DNA from 2 places in the Mesorhizobium sp. B283B1A genome. Region 1 is predicted to be linked to the other one. Evidence: predicted binding sites of a transcription regulator. Region 1 holds the regulator's gene; the other holds the start of a gene.
The links. Region 1 encodes HrcA, which represses chaperone genes, less so after heat shock. Its sites were predicted from a motif close to GTTAGCACTCNCNNNNNGNGAGTGCTAAC; they were not measured.
Positions count from the first base shown of each region.

Region 2: a site for HrcA is predicted at 1,604-1,632, ahead of LB577_RS02015 (co-chaperone GroES). Genes of this name have one in related genera too.

Region 1 covers NZ_JAIUIQ010000034.1:46,431-54,286, forward strand. The annotation lists gene LB577_RS24575 (RNA polymerase sigma factor) at 1-691, shown strand, start outside; gene LB577_RS24580 (glutathione S-transferase family protein) at 695-1,321, opposite strand; gene cysK (cysteine synthase A) at 1,497-2,477, opposite strand; gene LB577_RS24590 (LysE family translocator) at 2,659-3,276, opposite strand; gene LB577_RS24595 (PQQ-dependent sugar dehydrogenase) at 3,423-4,799, opposite strand; gene LB577_RS24600 (hypothetical protein) at 4,872-5,069, opposite strand; gene hrcA (heat-inducible transcriptional repressor HrcA) at 5,139-6,221, opposite strand; gene rph (ribonuclease PH) at 6,430-7,146, shown strand; gene LB577_RS24615 (VOC family protein) at 7,326-7,736, shown strand; gene rdgB (RdgB/HAM1 family non-canonical purine NTP pyrophosphatase) at 7,736-7,856, shown strand, end outside.
Region 2 covers NZ_JAIUIQ010000002.1:128,475-136,330, forward strand. The annotation lists gene groL (chaperonin GroEL) at 1-1,073, opposite strand, end outside; gene LB577_RS02015 (co-chaperone GroES) at 1,131-1,445, opposite strand; gene LB577_RS02020 (usg protein) at 1,957-2,235, shown strand; gene LB577_RS02025 (sulfotransferase domain-containing protein) at 2,323-2,928, opposite strand; gene LB577_RS02030 (ATP-binding protein) at 3,146-4,648, opposite strand; gene LB577_RS02035 (glutathione S-transferase family protein) at 4,926-5,582, opposite strand; gene LB577_RS02040 (hypothetical protein) at 5,754-6,062, shown strand; gene LB577_RS02045 (aldo/keto reductase) at 6,110-6,940, opposite strand; gene LB577_RS02050 (DUF5074 domain-containing protein) at 7,085-7,717, opposite strand; gene LB577_RS02055 (helix-turn-helix domain-containing protein) at 7,752-7,856, opposite strand, start outside.

The DNA.
Region 1 (7,856 bases):
CGCGGTGCTGGAAGCCATCTACGCCGCCTTCGCCGAAGGCTGGTCGGACCCGGCCGGCACCGAAACACAACGCCGCAACCTGGCGATCGAAGGCATCTGGCTCGGCCGGCTGGTGGCCTCGCTGATGCCGGATGAGCCGGAGGCGCTGGGTCTGCTTGCGCTGATGCTGTTTGCCGAGGCCCGCCGGGCTGCCCGGCGCGATGCCGAAGGCGACTTCGTGCCGTTGGCGCAACAGGATTGCGAGCTGTGGGACCGTGCCCTCATCAATGAGGCGGAGGCGCTGCTGTCCCGCGCCGCGCAGAGTGGCGTCATCGGCCGTTACCAGCTCGAGGCCGCAGTCCAGTCGGCGCACGCGGCGCGACGGCTGACCGGTCGCACCGACTGGGTGGCGATCCGCGAGCTCTATGACGCGCTGTTTTCGATCGCCGGATCGCCCGTCGTGGCGATCAACCGTGCGGTGGCGATCGCCGAGGCCGAGGGCGCCGTGGCGGGACTGGCGGCCCTTTACGTGCTGGGTGACGACAAGCGCCTTGACGACTATCAGCCCTATTGGGCCGCGCGCGCCGGGCTTCTGGCCAGGCTCGGGCAAGTGCCGCAGGCGAGCCAAGCCTATGACCGGGCGATCGGCCTCGAGCGCGACCCGGCGGTACGGCGCTTCCTGCAAGGCAAACGGGCAGCGCTGCGAAATTGACCTTCAGCCCGGCCACATCTCGTGCGAGGTGTTGAGCGTCTTCATCAGCGGATGGCCGCGCAGTCGCGCCCATAAGCGTTCGATGTTCGGCCATGCCATCCGCGCGCTCTCGATGTCTGGATGCCAGGCCACCAGCATGATGAGATAGATGTCGGCCAGCGACAGGCCGTCGCCGACCAGCCAGTCACGGCCTTTGAGCGCGTTGTCGAGAACGGCGAAGCCACGATCCATCTCGGCGACCGCGGCCTGCTTGACGGCCTTCGTGCCGTCGGCATCGGACGTGTAGCGAGGCGCGTAGTAGAAACGCAGCACCGCCGGATAGAGCACCGAAGACATGAAGGCCATCCAGCGCAGGAAATCGACGCGAGCCGGCGCGCCGATCGCCGGCGCCAGGCCGGCCTCGGGATGGCGCTCGGCCAGCAGGATGCAGATCGCCGCCGATTCGGTCATCGACTGCCCGTCCGGCAAGGTCAGCACCGGCACCTGGTTCAGCGGGCTGATGTCGAGGAAGGCCGGGTCCGGCCGGTCGGTCTTCGGCACGTCGATCTGCTCGAACGGCGCGTTCGCCAGCGCCAGCGCCGCCTCGACGACGAAGCCGCCGCTGCCGGGCCGTGTGTAGAGTTTGTACATCGGATTCTCCCCCGGCCCGCACCAATCAGGCCGTAGGCGATATGGACCGGAAGCAGGGTTATGCTCAAGCGGGCGGCGGTCGCCACGGCTGGTTTTTCAGCGGGCCAGATGGCTGGTCGATGCAGAACTTTCTATGCTGTCGGGCGAAGGATCTCGGCGCTTAAGTTCCGCGCGCCTACGCCCCCAGCCCTTCGAACAGGATCGTCGACAGGTAGCGTTCGGCGAAGTCGGGGATGACCACAACCAGGGTCTTGCCCTTGTTTTCCGGCCGCGAGCCGACGACGATTGCCGCCTGCAGCGCGGCACCCGATGAAATGCCGACCGGCACGCCTTCGAGGCGGGCGACGAGACGGGCATTGGCGACGGAATCCTCGTTCGAGACCTTGACGATCTCGTCATAGATCGTGGTGTCGAGGATTTTCGGCGCGAAGCCGGCGCCGATGCCCTGGATCTTGTGCGGACCGGGCTGGCCGCCCGACAGCACCGGCGATGCCTCCGGCTCGACGGCGACGACATGCAGCGAGGGTTTGTGCTTCTTCAGCACCTGGCCGACGCCGGTGATGGTGCCGCCGGTGCCGATGCCGGCGACGAAGATGTCGACCCCGCCATGCGTGTCGTTCCAGATCTCCTCGGCCGTCGTCTTGCGGTGGATCTCCGGGTTGGCCGGGTTTTCGAACTGCTGCGGGATGATCGCGTTGGGGATGGTCGCGGCCAGCTCGTCGGCCTTGGCGATGGCGCCTTTCATGCCTTTCGGGCCCTCGGTCAGCACCAGTTCGGCACCGAGCAGCGCCAGCATCTTGCGGCGCTCGACCGACATCGTTTCCGGCATGGTCAGGATCAGCTTGTAGCCCTTGGCGGCGGCGGCGAAGGCGAGCGCGATGCCGGTGTTGCCGGAGGTCGGTTCGATCAGCGTGGTCTTGCCGGGAGAAATCTTGCCGGCCTCCTCCAGCGCCTCGATCATCGCCACGCCGATGCGGTCCTTGACCGAAGCGATCGGGTTGAAGAATTCGAGCTTGGCGACGAGCTTGGCGACGATGCCCTTTTCCTTGGCGAATTTGTCGAGCCGCACCAGGGGTGTGTCGCCGATCGTGTCGGTGATGGAATTATAGATGCGGCCGCGGCCGGGGGCGCGGGCGGAGGTGACAGGCTTGTTCATTGGTTTCGCTCCCAGGAGTCAGGCAAGTAATTTCAGGCAATTGGCGGCAAAGGGCCTTCGGTCGCGCAAGATAGACCGTCAGCGAAGAATATCCGAGTGGGGCGCATGTCTAAAGCGCCTCCGTCTCGGAAAACCGTTTTCCGAAAAGGCCGATATCTGGAATATTTTGGCCGAGCAGAGGCTATTGGCGGGCGGCGATCGCCGCCGCGGCGCCGACCATGAAGCCGGCGGCGGTGCGGTTCAGCACCTTCAGCGCACGCGGCGATTTCAGGAACCAGCGCGCCTTGGCGGCCAGCGCAAGGTAGGGCACCGGCACGACGAATAGGACGACGATCGTCAGCGCGACCAGAATGCCGTAATCGGCCAGCGTGATGGTCTTCAGGTCGACGATGGTGGGCGTGATCGCCAGGTAGAAGATCATCGTCTTCGGATTGCCGAGCGTGACGGTCAGCCCGGCGACGAAACTCGACGCCAACCCGCCCTTGCCCTTCTTCGCCTCGACGGTTTCAGCGGTGATACCGGCGGTCCAGAAACGCCAGCCGAGAAAAGCCAGATACGCGACGCCGGCCCATTTGATCGCCAGGAACACCATGCCGAAAGTCTGCGCGACGAAGGCGAGGCCGAGCACCACGGCGGTCAGGTAGGTGAGGTCGCCGAGCATCAGGCCAAAGGACATGGCCAGCGATGAACGGAAGCCGGAGCCGAGCGCCCGCGCGACCAGCGCGGTGACGCCGGGACCGGGAATGGCGGCGGCGATGCCGAGGGCGGCACTGTAGGCGAGAAAGCCGGTGAGGGTCATGGCTGGTGGTCCCGGATTGGCCTGCCTTGTCGCATGGAACGGGCCAGAATTGAATTCTCTGGGGTCGGAATCCATTGCACCAGACATCCGAGATACGTCGCGCTGGCCCCCTCATCCGGGTGAAGGGGCTGCGCCGCCCTGCAGGATCAGGAACGGCCGCCATCGTAGGTCACGCGCCAGATGGTGCCGTTGCCGTCTTCGGTCACGATCAGCGCGCCATCCTTGGCCACCGTCACGCCGACCGGCCGGCCCCACACCTCGCCGTTGGAGACGACGAAGCCGGTCATGAAATCCTCGTATTCGCCGGTCGGCTTGCCATCCCTGAACAGCAGGCGCACGACCTTGTAGCCGGTCCTGTTGCCGCGGTTCCAGGAGCCGTGCAGGGCGACGAAGGCATCGCCGCGGTATTCCCTCGGAAATCCCGCGTCCGCGGGCAGGTCCTTGCCGTCGTAGAAGGCGATGTTGAGCGGCGCCGAATGCGCCTGCATCAGCACATCGGGAATATCGACCTTGCCGGCAAGGTCGGGGCGCTCGCCGTTGTGGCGCGGATCTTCGTTGTTGCCGATATAGTACCAGGGCCAGCCATAGAAGGCGCCTTCCCTGACCGATGTGGCGTATTCGGCTGGCACATTGTCGCCGAGCGCATCGCGCTCGTTGACGACGCACCACAGCGCGCCGGTCGCCGGCTGGACGGTCATGCCCGAGCAGTTGCGCAGGCCGGTGGCGACGGTGCGGCCGTTCTTGCCGTCGGGGTCGAAGGCCTGCACGTCGGCGCGTCCCTCTTCGGAGCCCCAGCTGGCGCCGAGCGGCTTTGACTTGACCCATGCCTCGAGTCCGCCTCTCGGGTTCTTGCCCATTTCCCCGGCGGCGTTCGAGCCCGAGCCGACCGACAGATAGAGCGTCTTGCCGTCAGGCGAAAAGGCGATGTCGCGCGTCCAGTGATGGTTCGAGGGAATGTCGTCGACGATGGTTTCCGGGTCGGCGGATGCCTTGAGGTCGCCATTGCGGTAGGCAAAGCGCACGATGCTGTCGCTGTTGGCGACGTAGACCCATTGCGGGTCGCTGCCCGGCGGGTAGAAGGCAATGCCGTAGGGCTGGTTGAGATCGCCGGCGAAGATGCTTTTCTCGGCGGGTTTGGCGCTGCCCTCGGTCAGGCGGTAGACGCGGACCTGGTTGGCTTCGCTGTCGGCGACGAACAGGTCGCCATTGGGTGCTGTGCGCACCACCCGCGGATTGTCGATGCCCGACGCGATCAGCTCGGCTGAAAAGCCTTCCGGCAGTTGGGGTTTGGCGTCCGCCGGCCTTTCGGCAAGGCCGGCGCTGTTCGAGGCCGACTTGGCGACATTGGGCTTCGGCAGGTCTTCCGGCTTGATCAGGCGGCGCACGCCGGGCTTGTCGGCGCGCCAGTCGCCAAAGGCGGCCGGACCCTTCAGCACCGGCTGATCGGCCTGCTGGGCGAACGCCGCGGTCGCGAGGAGCAGTGCGGAAAGCCCCAGTCCGGCCATTCGGGTCCCAGCGATCATTGTCGTCCCTCCACCTGGTCGCGAAGGAAATCAACGGCCGGTTTGTCCCTGGGTTCCGTCTTGCTTCCGGGTTCAGGTCCCGGCGGCGTAAAAATCGTCGTCGAGGCGCTTTTCCAAGGCGACGAGATCCGCCGGCAGCGGCAGGCCCATGGCGCGCATTTCGCGCAGCTTCTCGCGCAGCTGTTCCTGGATTTCGTGCTGGTCTTCCGGCTGGTTGACCATTTCCTCCAGCAGCAGGCTGATCCGGGCCTTGAACTCTTCGAGCGCCATTCTTTTTCTCCTTGGCGGCCAGGAAGCGCAGGAAGTCGCCGCTCGCAGGCCGGCTGAATATCAATACACCTAGCGCAGCATGCGCGATATCAGCTGTGCCGTGTAATCCACCATCGGCACGATGCGCGCGTAATTCAGCCGGGTCGGGCCGATGACGCCGAGCGCGCCGACGACGCGGGCATCCTTGTCGCGATAGGGCGCGACCACCAGCGACGAGCCCGACAGCGAGAACAGCTTGTTTTCCGAGCCGATGAAGATGCGCACCCCTGATCCCTGCTCGGCCAGGTCAAGCAGCTGGATCAGCCCATCCTGCGTCTCCATGTCCTCGAACAGGTGCCGCAGCAGTTCGATATCGGCCTGCGCGGTGACGTTTTCGAGGAGGTTGGCCCGGCCGCGCACGATGAGCCGCGCCGGCAGGCCGCTTTCGGCGCCCGCCCATACCGCCAGCCCCTTCTCGACGAGATCCTGCGACAGCGTGTCCAGCGCTGCCCTTGTCTCTTCCTTGATGCGAGCGATCTCGGTCCGTGCCTCGGCCAGCGTGCGGCCTCGAATATGCGCGTTGAGGAAATTCGAGGCCTCGTGCAATTGCGAGACGGTGATGCCGGCGGGCAGCTCGACGACGCGGTTTTCGACGTCGCCATTCTGCGACACCAGCACGGCAAGTGCCTTGGTCGGCTCCAGCTGGATGAATTCGATGTGCTTCAGCGCCACCTCGTTCTTGGCGGCCAGCACCAGGCCGGCGCCGCGCGACATGCCCGACAGCATCTGGCTGGCCTCGGTCAGCATATGCTCCAGCGTCGCGCCCGAGCCCGAGGCCCGCACCTGTGCCTCGATGGTGCGGCGCTCCTCGTCGGAGAGGTCGCCAAGTTCCATGAAGGCATCGACGAAGAAACGCAGGCCGGCCTGCGTCGGCAGCCGGCCGGCCGAGATGTGCGGCGCATAGATCAGCCCGAGATGTTCCAGGTCGCTCATCACATTGCGGATGGTAGCCGGCGACAGCGAGGAGGGCAGGATGCGCGACAGGCTGCGCGAGCCCACGGGCTCGCCATCCCTGAGATAGGAATCGACGATGCGCCGGAAGATGTCGCGTGAGCGCATGTCGAGTGATTGAAGTGCGGGCGATTGCGAACTCGGATCGACTGCCTTGGTCATACGGCCAAAAACCTCCTTGTTCAGGATATAGACTTCGGCACGGTGGGCGCAACCCGGTGTCTGCATCAGATCGCCCGGCGTCTGCGTCAGATCGCCCGGCGTCTGTGTACGGCCATTTTCCTTTGCGCCCTAGGCTTGGTGAGGCTACAAGCCGGCCACGAATCCGAAAAAATGCCGATTTTGAAGAAATAACGGGAAAGAAGCCTGAATGCGCCCCTCCAAACGCCAATTCGACGAAATGCGCGCCATCTCCTTCGAGCGCGGCGTCTCCAAGCACGCCGAAGGCTCGTGCCTGGTGAAGTTCGGCGACACCCATGTCCTGTGCACGGCGAGCCTCGAGGAGAAGGTGCCGGGCTGGATGCGCAATTCCGGCAAGGGCTGGGTGACGGCCGAATATGGCATGCTGCCGCGCTCGACCGGCGAGCGCATGCGCCGCGAGGCATCCGCCGGCAAGCAGGGCGGCCGCACGCTGGAAATCCAGCGTCTCATCGGCCGTTCGCTGCGCGCCGTGGTCGACCTGCAGGCGCTGGGCGAACAGCAGATCACCGTCGACTGCGACGTCATCCAGGCCGATGGCGGCACCCGCACCGCCTCGATCACCGGCGGCTGGGTGGCGCTGTACGACTGCCTGCGCTGGATGGAAGCGCGGCAGATGACCAGCGTTTCCAAGGTGCTGAAGGACCATGTCGCGGCGATTTCCTGCGGCATCCATGACGGCCAGCCGGTCATCGACCTCGATTACATCGAGGATTCATCGGCCGGCACCGACGCCAATTTCGTCATGACCGGCAAGGGCGGCATCGTCGAGATCCAGGGCACCGCCGAGGGCGAGCCGTTCTCCGAAGGGCAGTTCGCGGATTTGATGGGCCTGGCCAAGAAAGGCATCCAGCGCCTGGTGAGTTTGCAGCAGATGGCGGTGGCTTAGGGCCAAATGGCGAGCTTGAGCGCCCCCCTCTGGCCTGCCGGCCATCTCCCCCTCAAGGGGGGAGATCAGCTATCCGGTTGGGTTTCGCCAATTTCCGGCGGCGTGAGATGCGAGGCGTTGAAACTGCCAATCTCCCCACCTGAGGGGGAGATGGCCGGCAGGCCAGAGGGGGGCGCCTCGTGACGCCCTCCGCCATTCTTGAATCAGCCCTCTACGTCACCGATCTGGCGGCGGCCGAAGCCTTCTACTCCGACACCCTCGGCCTTCACCTCCTCGGCAAGCTCGAAGGCCGCCACCTCTTCTTCCGTTGCGGACCCGGTGTGCTGCTCATCTTCAACGCCGAGGCAACCAAGATCCCACCCGCGCCCGATACCAAGCTGAAGGTGCCGCCGCATGGCACGGTCGGCGAAGGCCATCTCTGCTTTGCGGCGACCGCTGACGAACTCGCCGGCTGGAAAGCGCTTCTGGAGGCCAAAAAGATCGCCATCGAAAGCGAATTCGAATGGCCGCAAGGCGGCCGTTCGATCTATATACGCGACCCCTCGGGCAATTCGATCGAGTTTGCCGAGCCAAGAATCTGGGGCCTTTGATGCATAATCTTGACGGCAAGAAGATCGTCGTTGCCAGCCACAATGCCGGCAAGCTGCGCGAGTTCGCCGACCTGATGCGGCCGTTCGGCTTCGAGGCGAAGTCGGCCAAGGACTATGGCC
Region 2 (7,856 bases), on a different contig from region 1:
GAGGTGGTCTCCTCGATCTGCGCCTTGATCTGCGCGACGCGGCCCTGAATCTCTTCCTTGCGGCCGACACCGTCGACGATGGTGGTGTTCTCCTTCTCGACCACCACCTTCTTGGCGCGGCCCAGCATCTCCAGCGTCACATTCTCCAGTTTGATGCCGAGATCTTCCGAGATCGCCGTGCCGCCGGTGAGGATGGCGATGTCCTCCAGCATGGCCTTGCGGCGGTCGCCGAAGCCGGGCGCCTTGACGGCAGCAACCTTGAGGCCGCCGCGCAGCTTGTTGACCACCAGCGTGGCCAGCGCCTCGCCCTCGACATCCTCGGCGATGATCAGCAGCGGCTTGCCCGACTGCACCACCGCCTCCAGCGCCGGAAGCAGCGCCTGCAGGTTTGAGAGCTTCTTCTCGTGGATCAACACATAGGGCTCGTCGAGTTCGACGCGCATCTTGTCCTGATTGGTAATGAAATAAGGGCTGAGATAGCCGCGGTCGAACTGCATGCCCTCAACGACTTCGAGCTCGGTCTCGGCGGTCTTGGCCTCCTCGACGGTGATCACCCCTTCATTGCCGACCTTCTCCATCGCCTCGGCGAGGAAGCGGCCGATCTCGGCATCGCCGTTGGCCGAGATGGTGCCGACCTGCGCGATCTCGTCATTCCTGGTCACGTCGCGGGCATTGGCCTTCAGCTCTGCCACCACCGCCTCCACGGCCTTGTCGATGCCGCGCTTCAGGTCCATCGGATTCATGCCCGAGGCAACCGCCTTGGCGCCTTCCTTGACGATGGCCTGGGCAAGAACGGTCGCCGTCGTGGTGCCGTCGCCGGCGATGTCGTTGGTCTTGGACGCCACTTCGCGCACCATCTGCGCGCCCATGTTCTCGAACTTGTCCTCAAGCTCGATCTCCTTGGCAACGGTGACGCCGTCCTTGGTGATGCGCGGGGCGCCGAACGATTTGTCGATCACCACGTTGCGGCCCTTGGGGCCGAGCGTCACCTTCACCGCATTGGCAAGAATATCGACGCCGCGCAGCATCTTCTCGCGCGCTTCGGTATGGAATTTAACCTCTTTGGCAGCCATTGGATCACTCCTTCATCTAGGCAGCATTCGTTGACTGGTTGAATTTCCAAGAAGCCGTCAGGCGGCCTTCTTGATCTGCGCGGCCTCTTCGATCACGCCCATCACGTCACTTTCCTTCATGACGAGCAGATCCTGGCCGTCGAGCCGGATTTCGGTGCCGGACCACTTGCCGAACAGGATGCGGTCGCCGACCTTGACGTCGAGCTCGACCAGCTTGCCGCCGTCGTCGCGCGCGCCGGGACCGACAGCGAGTACCTCGCCTTCCTGCGGCTTCTCCTTGGCGGTGTCGGGAATGATGATGCCGCCCGCGGTCTTTTCCTCGGCGTCGATGCGGCGGACCAGGATACGGTCATGCAATGGACGGAACGCCATTTCGTTCTCCTTCTGGACAAACATGTTTTTCGCGGTTCCTCCGCAACCGGACCGGCAAAATCGGCCGGCGCGGAACGCAGCGACCCTTGCTCAGGCATCGCGCGCGCATATCGAGCTAGTTTTGCCGTTTTTCGGTTTCAAGAGCCCCGCCAAAAAATTTTGGCACTCATGCGCCGCGAGTGCCAAGAGCCTGTTATCGCGACCTTATCCAGGTCGGATGCCGGCTTGAATCTTCGATCTTTGTTCAACAGATTATAGGCGGCCGGCGCATCCCGGGCGCCGGAACCGCGATCCGCTCAAGGAGTTGTTTGCAGACGGAGCACATCGATGGACCAACAGATTTGTTCGCCGCTCAAATCCACCCCTGCCGCCGAAAGCTCCAACCGCGCGCTTGACCGCCTGCTCCAGGCTACCAGCGACGGCGGCGTCTCGGCACTACGCCAGCCGAGCGGCGATTCCATCACCCTTTTGACAGGCTGGATGCCTAATACCCGACAGGAAGGAGAAACGAATGATCGCAAGCGTCAGCAAGGAATTCCGTCTCCAGATGGAAGGCTACGGCCTGACCACGGCGGAGATTCACTATCACCTGCCCGATCATCCGAGCCTGCTCCAGCTCTATGTCTGGCAGGATTATGACCTTGCGCCCGAGTTCCCCGAACTTCACGGGTTCCTATCCTATTGGGAGCGCGAACTCGAAGGCCCGCTGCACTCGGTTCGCGTCGCCCACCACCGGCTGATCCAGCCTTCGGAATGGCGGGCCATCGACGGCATCATCGCTATCCAGTAGCGCGAGCGACCCGCTCCAAACTCGCCAAATCCATGGGGCTGGGTCGGAAGTCGAAGTAGACATTTGGAGGCGACGCGCGGCACCAGCTCACCAGAAGCCGATCAACGACCTCAATATCGCCGTTGGGCCGATCGCTTCCCGGCAGGTCCTGCGAAACCCGGCTCGGCCCGTTGCAGCAAGCACGTCGCCATCGATGTCGGCTAGGATAAGGCGTGCATTGCGCCATCCGATCCTGGCGAGCGCCGATGCCAGATCCGCGCGCGCCGGATCGAACGGGCCCTGGTTGGCGGCCGGATCCGCGGGCCGGTCGATGTCATTGCTCGCACCGATCGCGTGCCGAGGGATGGTCACGGTGGTGCCGGCGTCGAAAGGCGGAGAAAGATCGAGGAACCGGGAAATCGCACCGAGGCAAAGCGCAGGTTCGCAAACGAGCTGCTCATAGGCCACGAAATGCACGGGTGCGCCGGTGCGGCGCAGGGCTTCCATGGCAAAGTAAAACTGGTTCCAATAATCGGCAGGTGTGCGGAACCTGTAGGCCATCTTTGGGTGCGCAAAATCCTGCTTGAGTTCGAATGGCCTGTTCAGGAATGGACCGAGATGTTTGGCCGGCCGGAAAATGCTGTCGTTTCGGCTGAAGCGGAACCATGACAGGAGCTGGGTGATGGGATCCTTGCTCATCACGATGATGGGCAAGTCTCCATATCCAAGGTCGCGTCCGTTCATCAGGGCCGGAAAGATCCCATGCTTCCAAAAGCCCTGGTCGAAGACGACAGACACCCCGAGATGAGTTTCCACCAGGTGCTTCGCGAGATTCGTGCCGGACCTCGGCGTCCCCATGATACGCACCCGGGCGACCTTGCCCTCAGCCTGCCTATGCGATCCGTCGGGTGTTGAACGCGTCATGGCCCCCTCACAGCGCCAGGCTCCCTTGCTCCGCCTCCTCGGCGTTGGGGTCGCCGGGCGCCGTTGCCCAGGCGAGTTCGACCAGAGTCACGGTGCGCTTTCCCGTGCCGTCGAGCTGGCAAACGATGAGCCCCTGCTCCTCGATATAGGTCAGGAGGCGCCGGGCACGGCGCAGCGAGTGCGAGCCATAGGCGCGCGCGATCGCGGCATCGCTCGGGCACGGCCAGCCCTCCTTCGCCGCGCGAGCGATCATCATGAACACGCCCTGCATGTCGTCGGGCAGCAGCGAGGCGCGGACGGAAACGTCCCTCCATGCGTCATCCTGCGTCGTCTCGGAGCCGAGGCCGGCGCGAGCTCGCGTCAGCATGCGGCGGAACGCGGGCAGGTCCGGCACGACCGAGGCGAGGCCCTCGATGCGGCAGCGAACCACGAACTCCTGATAGAGCACGCCGATGACGCGGAACCCCGCATCGGGCTCGGCCAGCACGGCGCGCAGCACGCGGTCGACACGCTCGCGCCGCTCCGCCAGATCCTCCGCGCTGATCAGCGGCTCAGCTGGTTCGGGGCGGATTTCCAGGGCCGCCGACTTCGCCGCCATCAGTTGGTCGAGCAGGTCCGGCGACGCCGTCCGGCGCGGCGCGCGCGCCGTTTCGGGCGGCGGGGCGGCCAGGATGACGGCGCGGGCATCCTCGAGCGCGGATTCCGGCAGCGGCATCAACCGTGGCGTGCCGTTGCGGGGGCTGGTATCGGTCGGGCCGATGCGCAGGCCGAGCGGCCGGCGCGACAGTGCCGGACCCAACGCCATGAACTGCCCGCGTTCCAGGTCGCGGAAAGCCTCGGCCTGCCGCCGCTCCATGCCCAGAAGGTCGGCGGCGCGCGCCATGTCGATGTCGAGGAAGGTGCGGCCCATGAGGAAATTGGAGGCTTCCGCCGCGACGTTCTTGGCGAGCTTGGCCAGCCGCTGCGTGGCGATGATGCCGGCCAGCCCGCGCTTGCGGCCACGGCACATCAGGTTGGTCATGGCGCCGAGCGACAGTTTGCGCGCTTCGTCCGAAACCTCGCCGGCCACGGCCGGCGCGAACAGCTGCGCCTCGTCCACCACCACCAGCATCGGATACCAGTGGTCGCGGGCAACCTCGAACAGCCCGCCGAGGAAGGCGGCGGCGCGCCGCATCTGGTTCTCGGCATCGAGCCCTTCGAGATTGACCACGGTCGAGACGCGGTGGATGCGCGCCCGCTCCCCGGCGGCTTGCAAGCCGCGCTCGGTATGCTCCTCGGCATCGATCACCAGATGCCCGTAGCGGTCGCCCAGCGACACGAAGTCGCCTTCCGGGTCGACGATGGTCTGCTGCACCCAGGGCGCGCTCTGCTCCAGCAGCCGGCGCAGCAGATGCGACTTGCCGGAGCCCGAATTGCCCTGCACCAGAAGCCGGGTCGCCAGCAGCTCCTCGAGATCGAGCGTCGCCGGGGCGCCTGCCGTCGTGTTTCCCATCTCGATCGCAACGGTCATGCCAGACTCATCAGCTCCTTCGCAGACGGGCTTATCAACCGGAGCATGGCCCGTCGAGCACCGATGGCCGGCAGGCCGACGTTGCGCACAGCCGCGAGAGATGCCGTTTGCCGGATGGAGCCTGTGGATAGTAACCGGTTGTTCACCATGGGCCGGCGTTCGAATTGAAGATGCCGGACATCCGCGTAGCCTGACTTTGCATCGCGCCCCAACGTGGTGCGTCCCAACCCCGCCCGGCGACCGGCGTTTCAAGTTTCCTTTGTGTATACGCCGGTCGTCAGCTCCACCCATCGCCCTGCCGCGGCACCGGCGGCAAGGGCGGTGCATCTAGCCCATTGAACGGGTCACGCCAGGCCTCGATCGCTTCGAGCCGGCGATACCAGCCGGCAAGCATGGGATAATCACCGACCGGCAGGCCGCCGACATCGTTGAACGGCAGGAAAGTCGCCATGCGGAAGTCGGCGTAGGAGACCCGATCCCCGACCAGCCATTGCCGCCCTGCCAGCGCCGCCTGCAGGATCGCCGCCATCGTGTGAAACAGCTTCAGCCCCTCCTCGACCAGTTGGCGATCGATTGGGCCTAAATGATAGCGCTGCTTGGTGCCGCGCTCGAAATGCACCATGTCGCAGGCCCTGGCGAAGTTCTCCTTGCCCCAGCTTAGCCAGCGGATCATCTCGGGCTCGTCATTGCCGGTGCGCCAGAAATCCGATCCGACGTCGCGCGACAGCCGGCAAGCGATGGCGTCCGCTTCCCACAGGCTGCCGCCCGGCCACGCCAGTATCGGCAGGGAAAGATTGGGATTGAGCGGCCGAAATCGCTCCGCTTGCCCCGGCGCGAAGGGTGAGGCGAATTCGAAGGTCACATCAGCCTTGAGGTAACGCGCAACCGCGACCGCCAGGCGCGGATTGGGATTGCGGCTGAAGTAGAGTTTCATTTCGCCTCCGGCCGGCATCGGCTCGATCTCGTCACTCATATGCTCTCCTTGTCCTGGCGAGTATCGCCAGACCCAGGACGGCTGTGGCCGGTATAATCCTACAAAGTTTGGGTTGACCGCCTCCGATGGCGAGGCGACACTTCATCTCGTACCAAGGCAGGAGGAAATGCGATGGACGAGCCCGAACGGTGGCGCCACATGTCGACGGCGCCCAAGGACGGCAGCCGGATCCTGGTCACGGTCCGCCCGTCCGAACAGGGGCCGGCTGAAGTCGACCTCGCCTACTGGGCACGCGGCGACCAGTTCGCCGGCGAAGGCTGGCGCGCATCGGATTCCTCGCCGGGCCGCGTCGTCGAATACGCCGAGCCGGAGCTGAAATGCTGGATGCCCCTGCCCTCCGCCAGTCTCAGCCGTGGCGGCTCGATGCCGGCCCCCTGGGAAGGCGAAGACGCACAGCAATTGGACGGGTCCGGGATTTAGCACAAAGGGCGAAGCTGCTTCGCCGCCGGCTCCTTCAGGTCAAACTTTTAAAACAAAAACGCCGCCGTGGCGGGGTTCGGTCCGTTGCGGCCGTCAGCCGAATCCATGCCCCGGATCGTCTCCAGGTCCTGCGCGTCCAGCTCGAAATCGAAGACATCGAAATTCGCCGCGACGCGGTCCTGGTGGATAGACTTCGGGATCACGATCAGCCCTTCCTGGAGGTGCCAGCGGATCATCGTCTGCGCGGCGGATTTGCCGTGCTTGTTTGCGATGCTCGCGATGGTCGGGTCGCTGAGCAGGCGGCCGCTGCCCAGTGGGCTCCAGCTTTCGGTGTGGATGTTATGCCCGGCATGAAAGTCCCTGAGCGCGCGCTGCTGGAAGCGCGGATGCAATTCGATCTGGTTGACGACGGGCGTCACGCCCGTCTCGCCGATGATGCGCTCCAGATGGTCCTGGTTGAAATTCGAAACGCCGATCGACTTGATGCGGCCGGCCTTTTTGAGTTCGATGAGGGTCTTCCACGCCTCGACATATTTGTCCTGGCTGGGCACCGGCCAGTGGATCAGGAACAGGTCGAGCTGCTCGATGCCGAGCTTCTTCATCGTGTCGCCGAAGGCCGTGAGAGCCGCGTCGCGCTGGTGGGCGCCGTTGCGCAGCTTCGAGGTGATGAACAGCTCGCTTCTCGCCACATCGGAAGCGCGGATCGCCTCGCCGACCCCCTCCTCGTTCTGGTAGCCTTCGGCGGTGTCGATCAGCCGGTAACCCGCCTTGATTGCCGAACCCACCACTTGCGCGGTGATGGCGGCATCGACCTGCCAGACGCCAAGGCCAAGCTGAGGAATGGCGGCACCATCGTTCAATGTGATCTGTTCTGGCATGGTCAGGTCCTTTGCGAAGAAATGTCCGGGCGGTCGCCCAACGCAGCCTATCTAGGGACCTCCCTGGACAACGGCCAGTCGTCGGCGGACAAAATTCCCGGCACGGACCTGAAGGTGCCGGTTGTCTCCGTCAGAACACCCGGCTCATTTCGGCCGGCGCACCGCCCGCACCACGCCGGCGGATGTGCTGCCGCAGAACAGGCGATCGCCGCCATCGGATTCCAGCCCCGAGACACCCATGCCGTCCGGCATGTCGAGCGTCTCCAGAACCTTGCCGGTTTGTGGGTCGACACGGCGCAAATCGCTCTCGTCGCCTTCCCAGGTGGCGTGCCACAGCTCGCCATCCACCCAGGTTACCCCGGTGACGAAGCGGTTGGATTCGATGGTGCGCAGGATCGTCCCGGTCTCCGGGTCGATCTGGTGGATCTTGCGCTCGCGGTACTGCCCCACCCAGAGCGTCCCTTCGGCCCAGGTCAGCCCGGAGTCGCGGCCGCCCCCGGGCGCGGGAATGGTGGCCAGAACCGCCCCGGTATCCGGGTCGATCTTATGGATGCGATCATTGGCGAGCTGGAAAAAGTGCTTGCCGTCATACGCGGTGCCGGCATGCGCCGCGACATCGATCGAACGCAACGCCTGCCCGCTTTGCGGATCGAAGGCGTTCAGCCTGTCGCCGGAGGCAAACCAGACGTTCTCGCCGTCGAAGCTCACCCCATGCACGCTGCTGATACCGGGAAAGGGTCCGTATTCGCGCAGGATTTCGGCCGCTGAATGTTTCATGTCTTTGTCCTCGATTGTGGTCGTTCATCCCTTCCTACCCTTGCGGGAGCGGTGCCGGGAGTAACAAGGTGGTCGTGAAACCCGCCACGGGCGGCGTCATCCAGCGGCGCGCCCTGCCGTGGCCGAAAGACTGCACCTT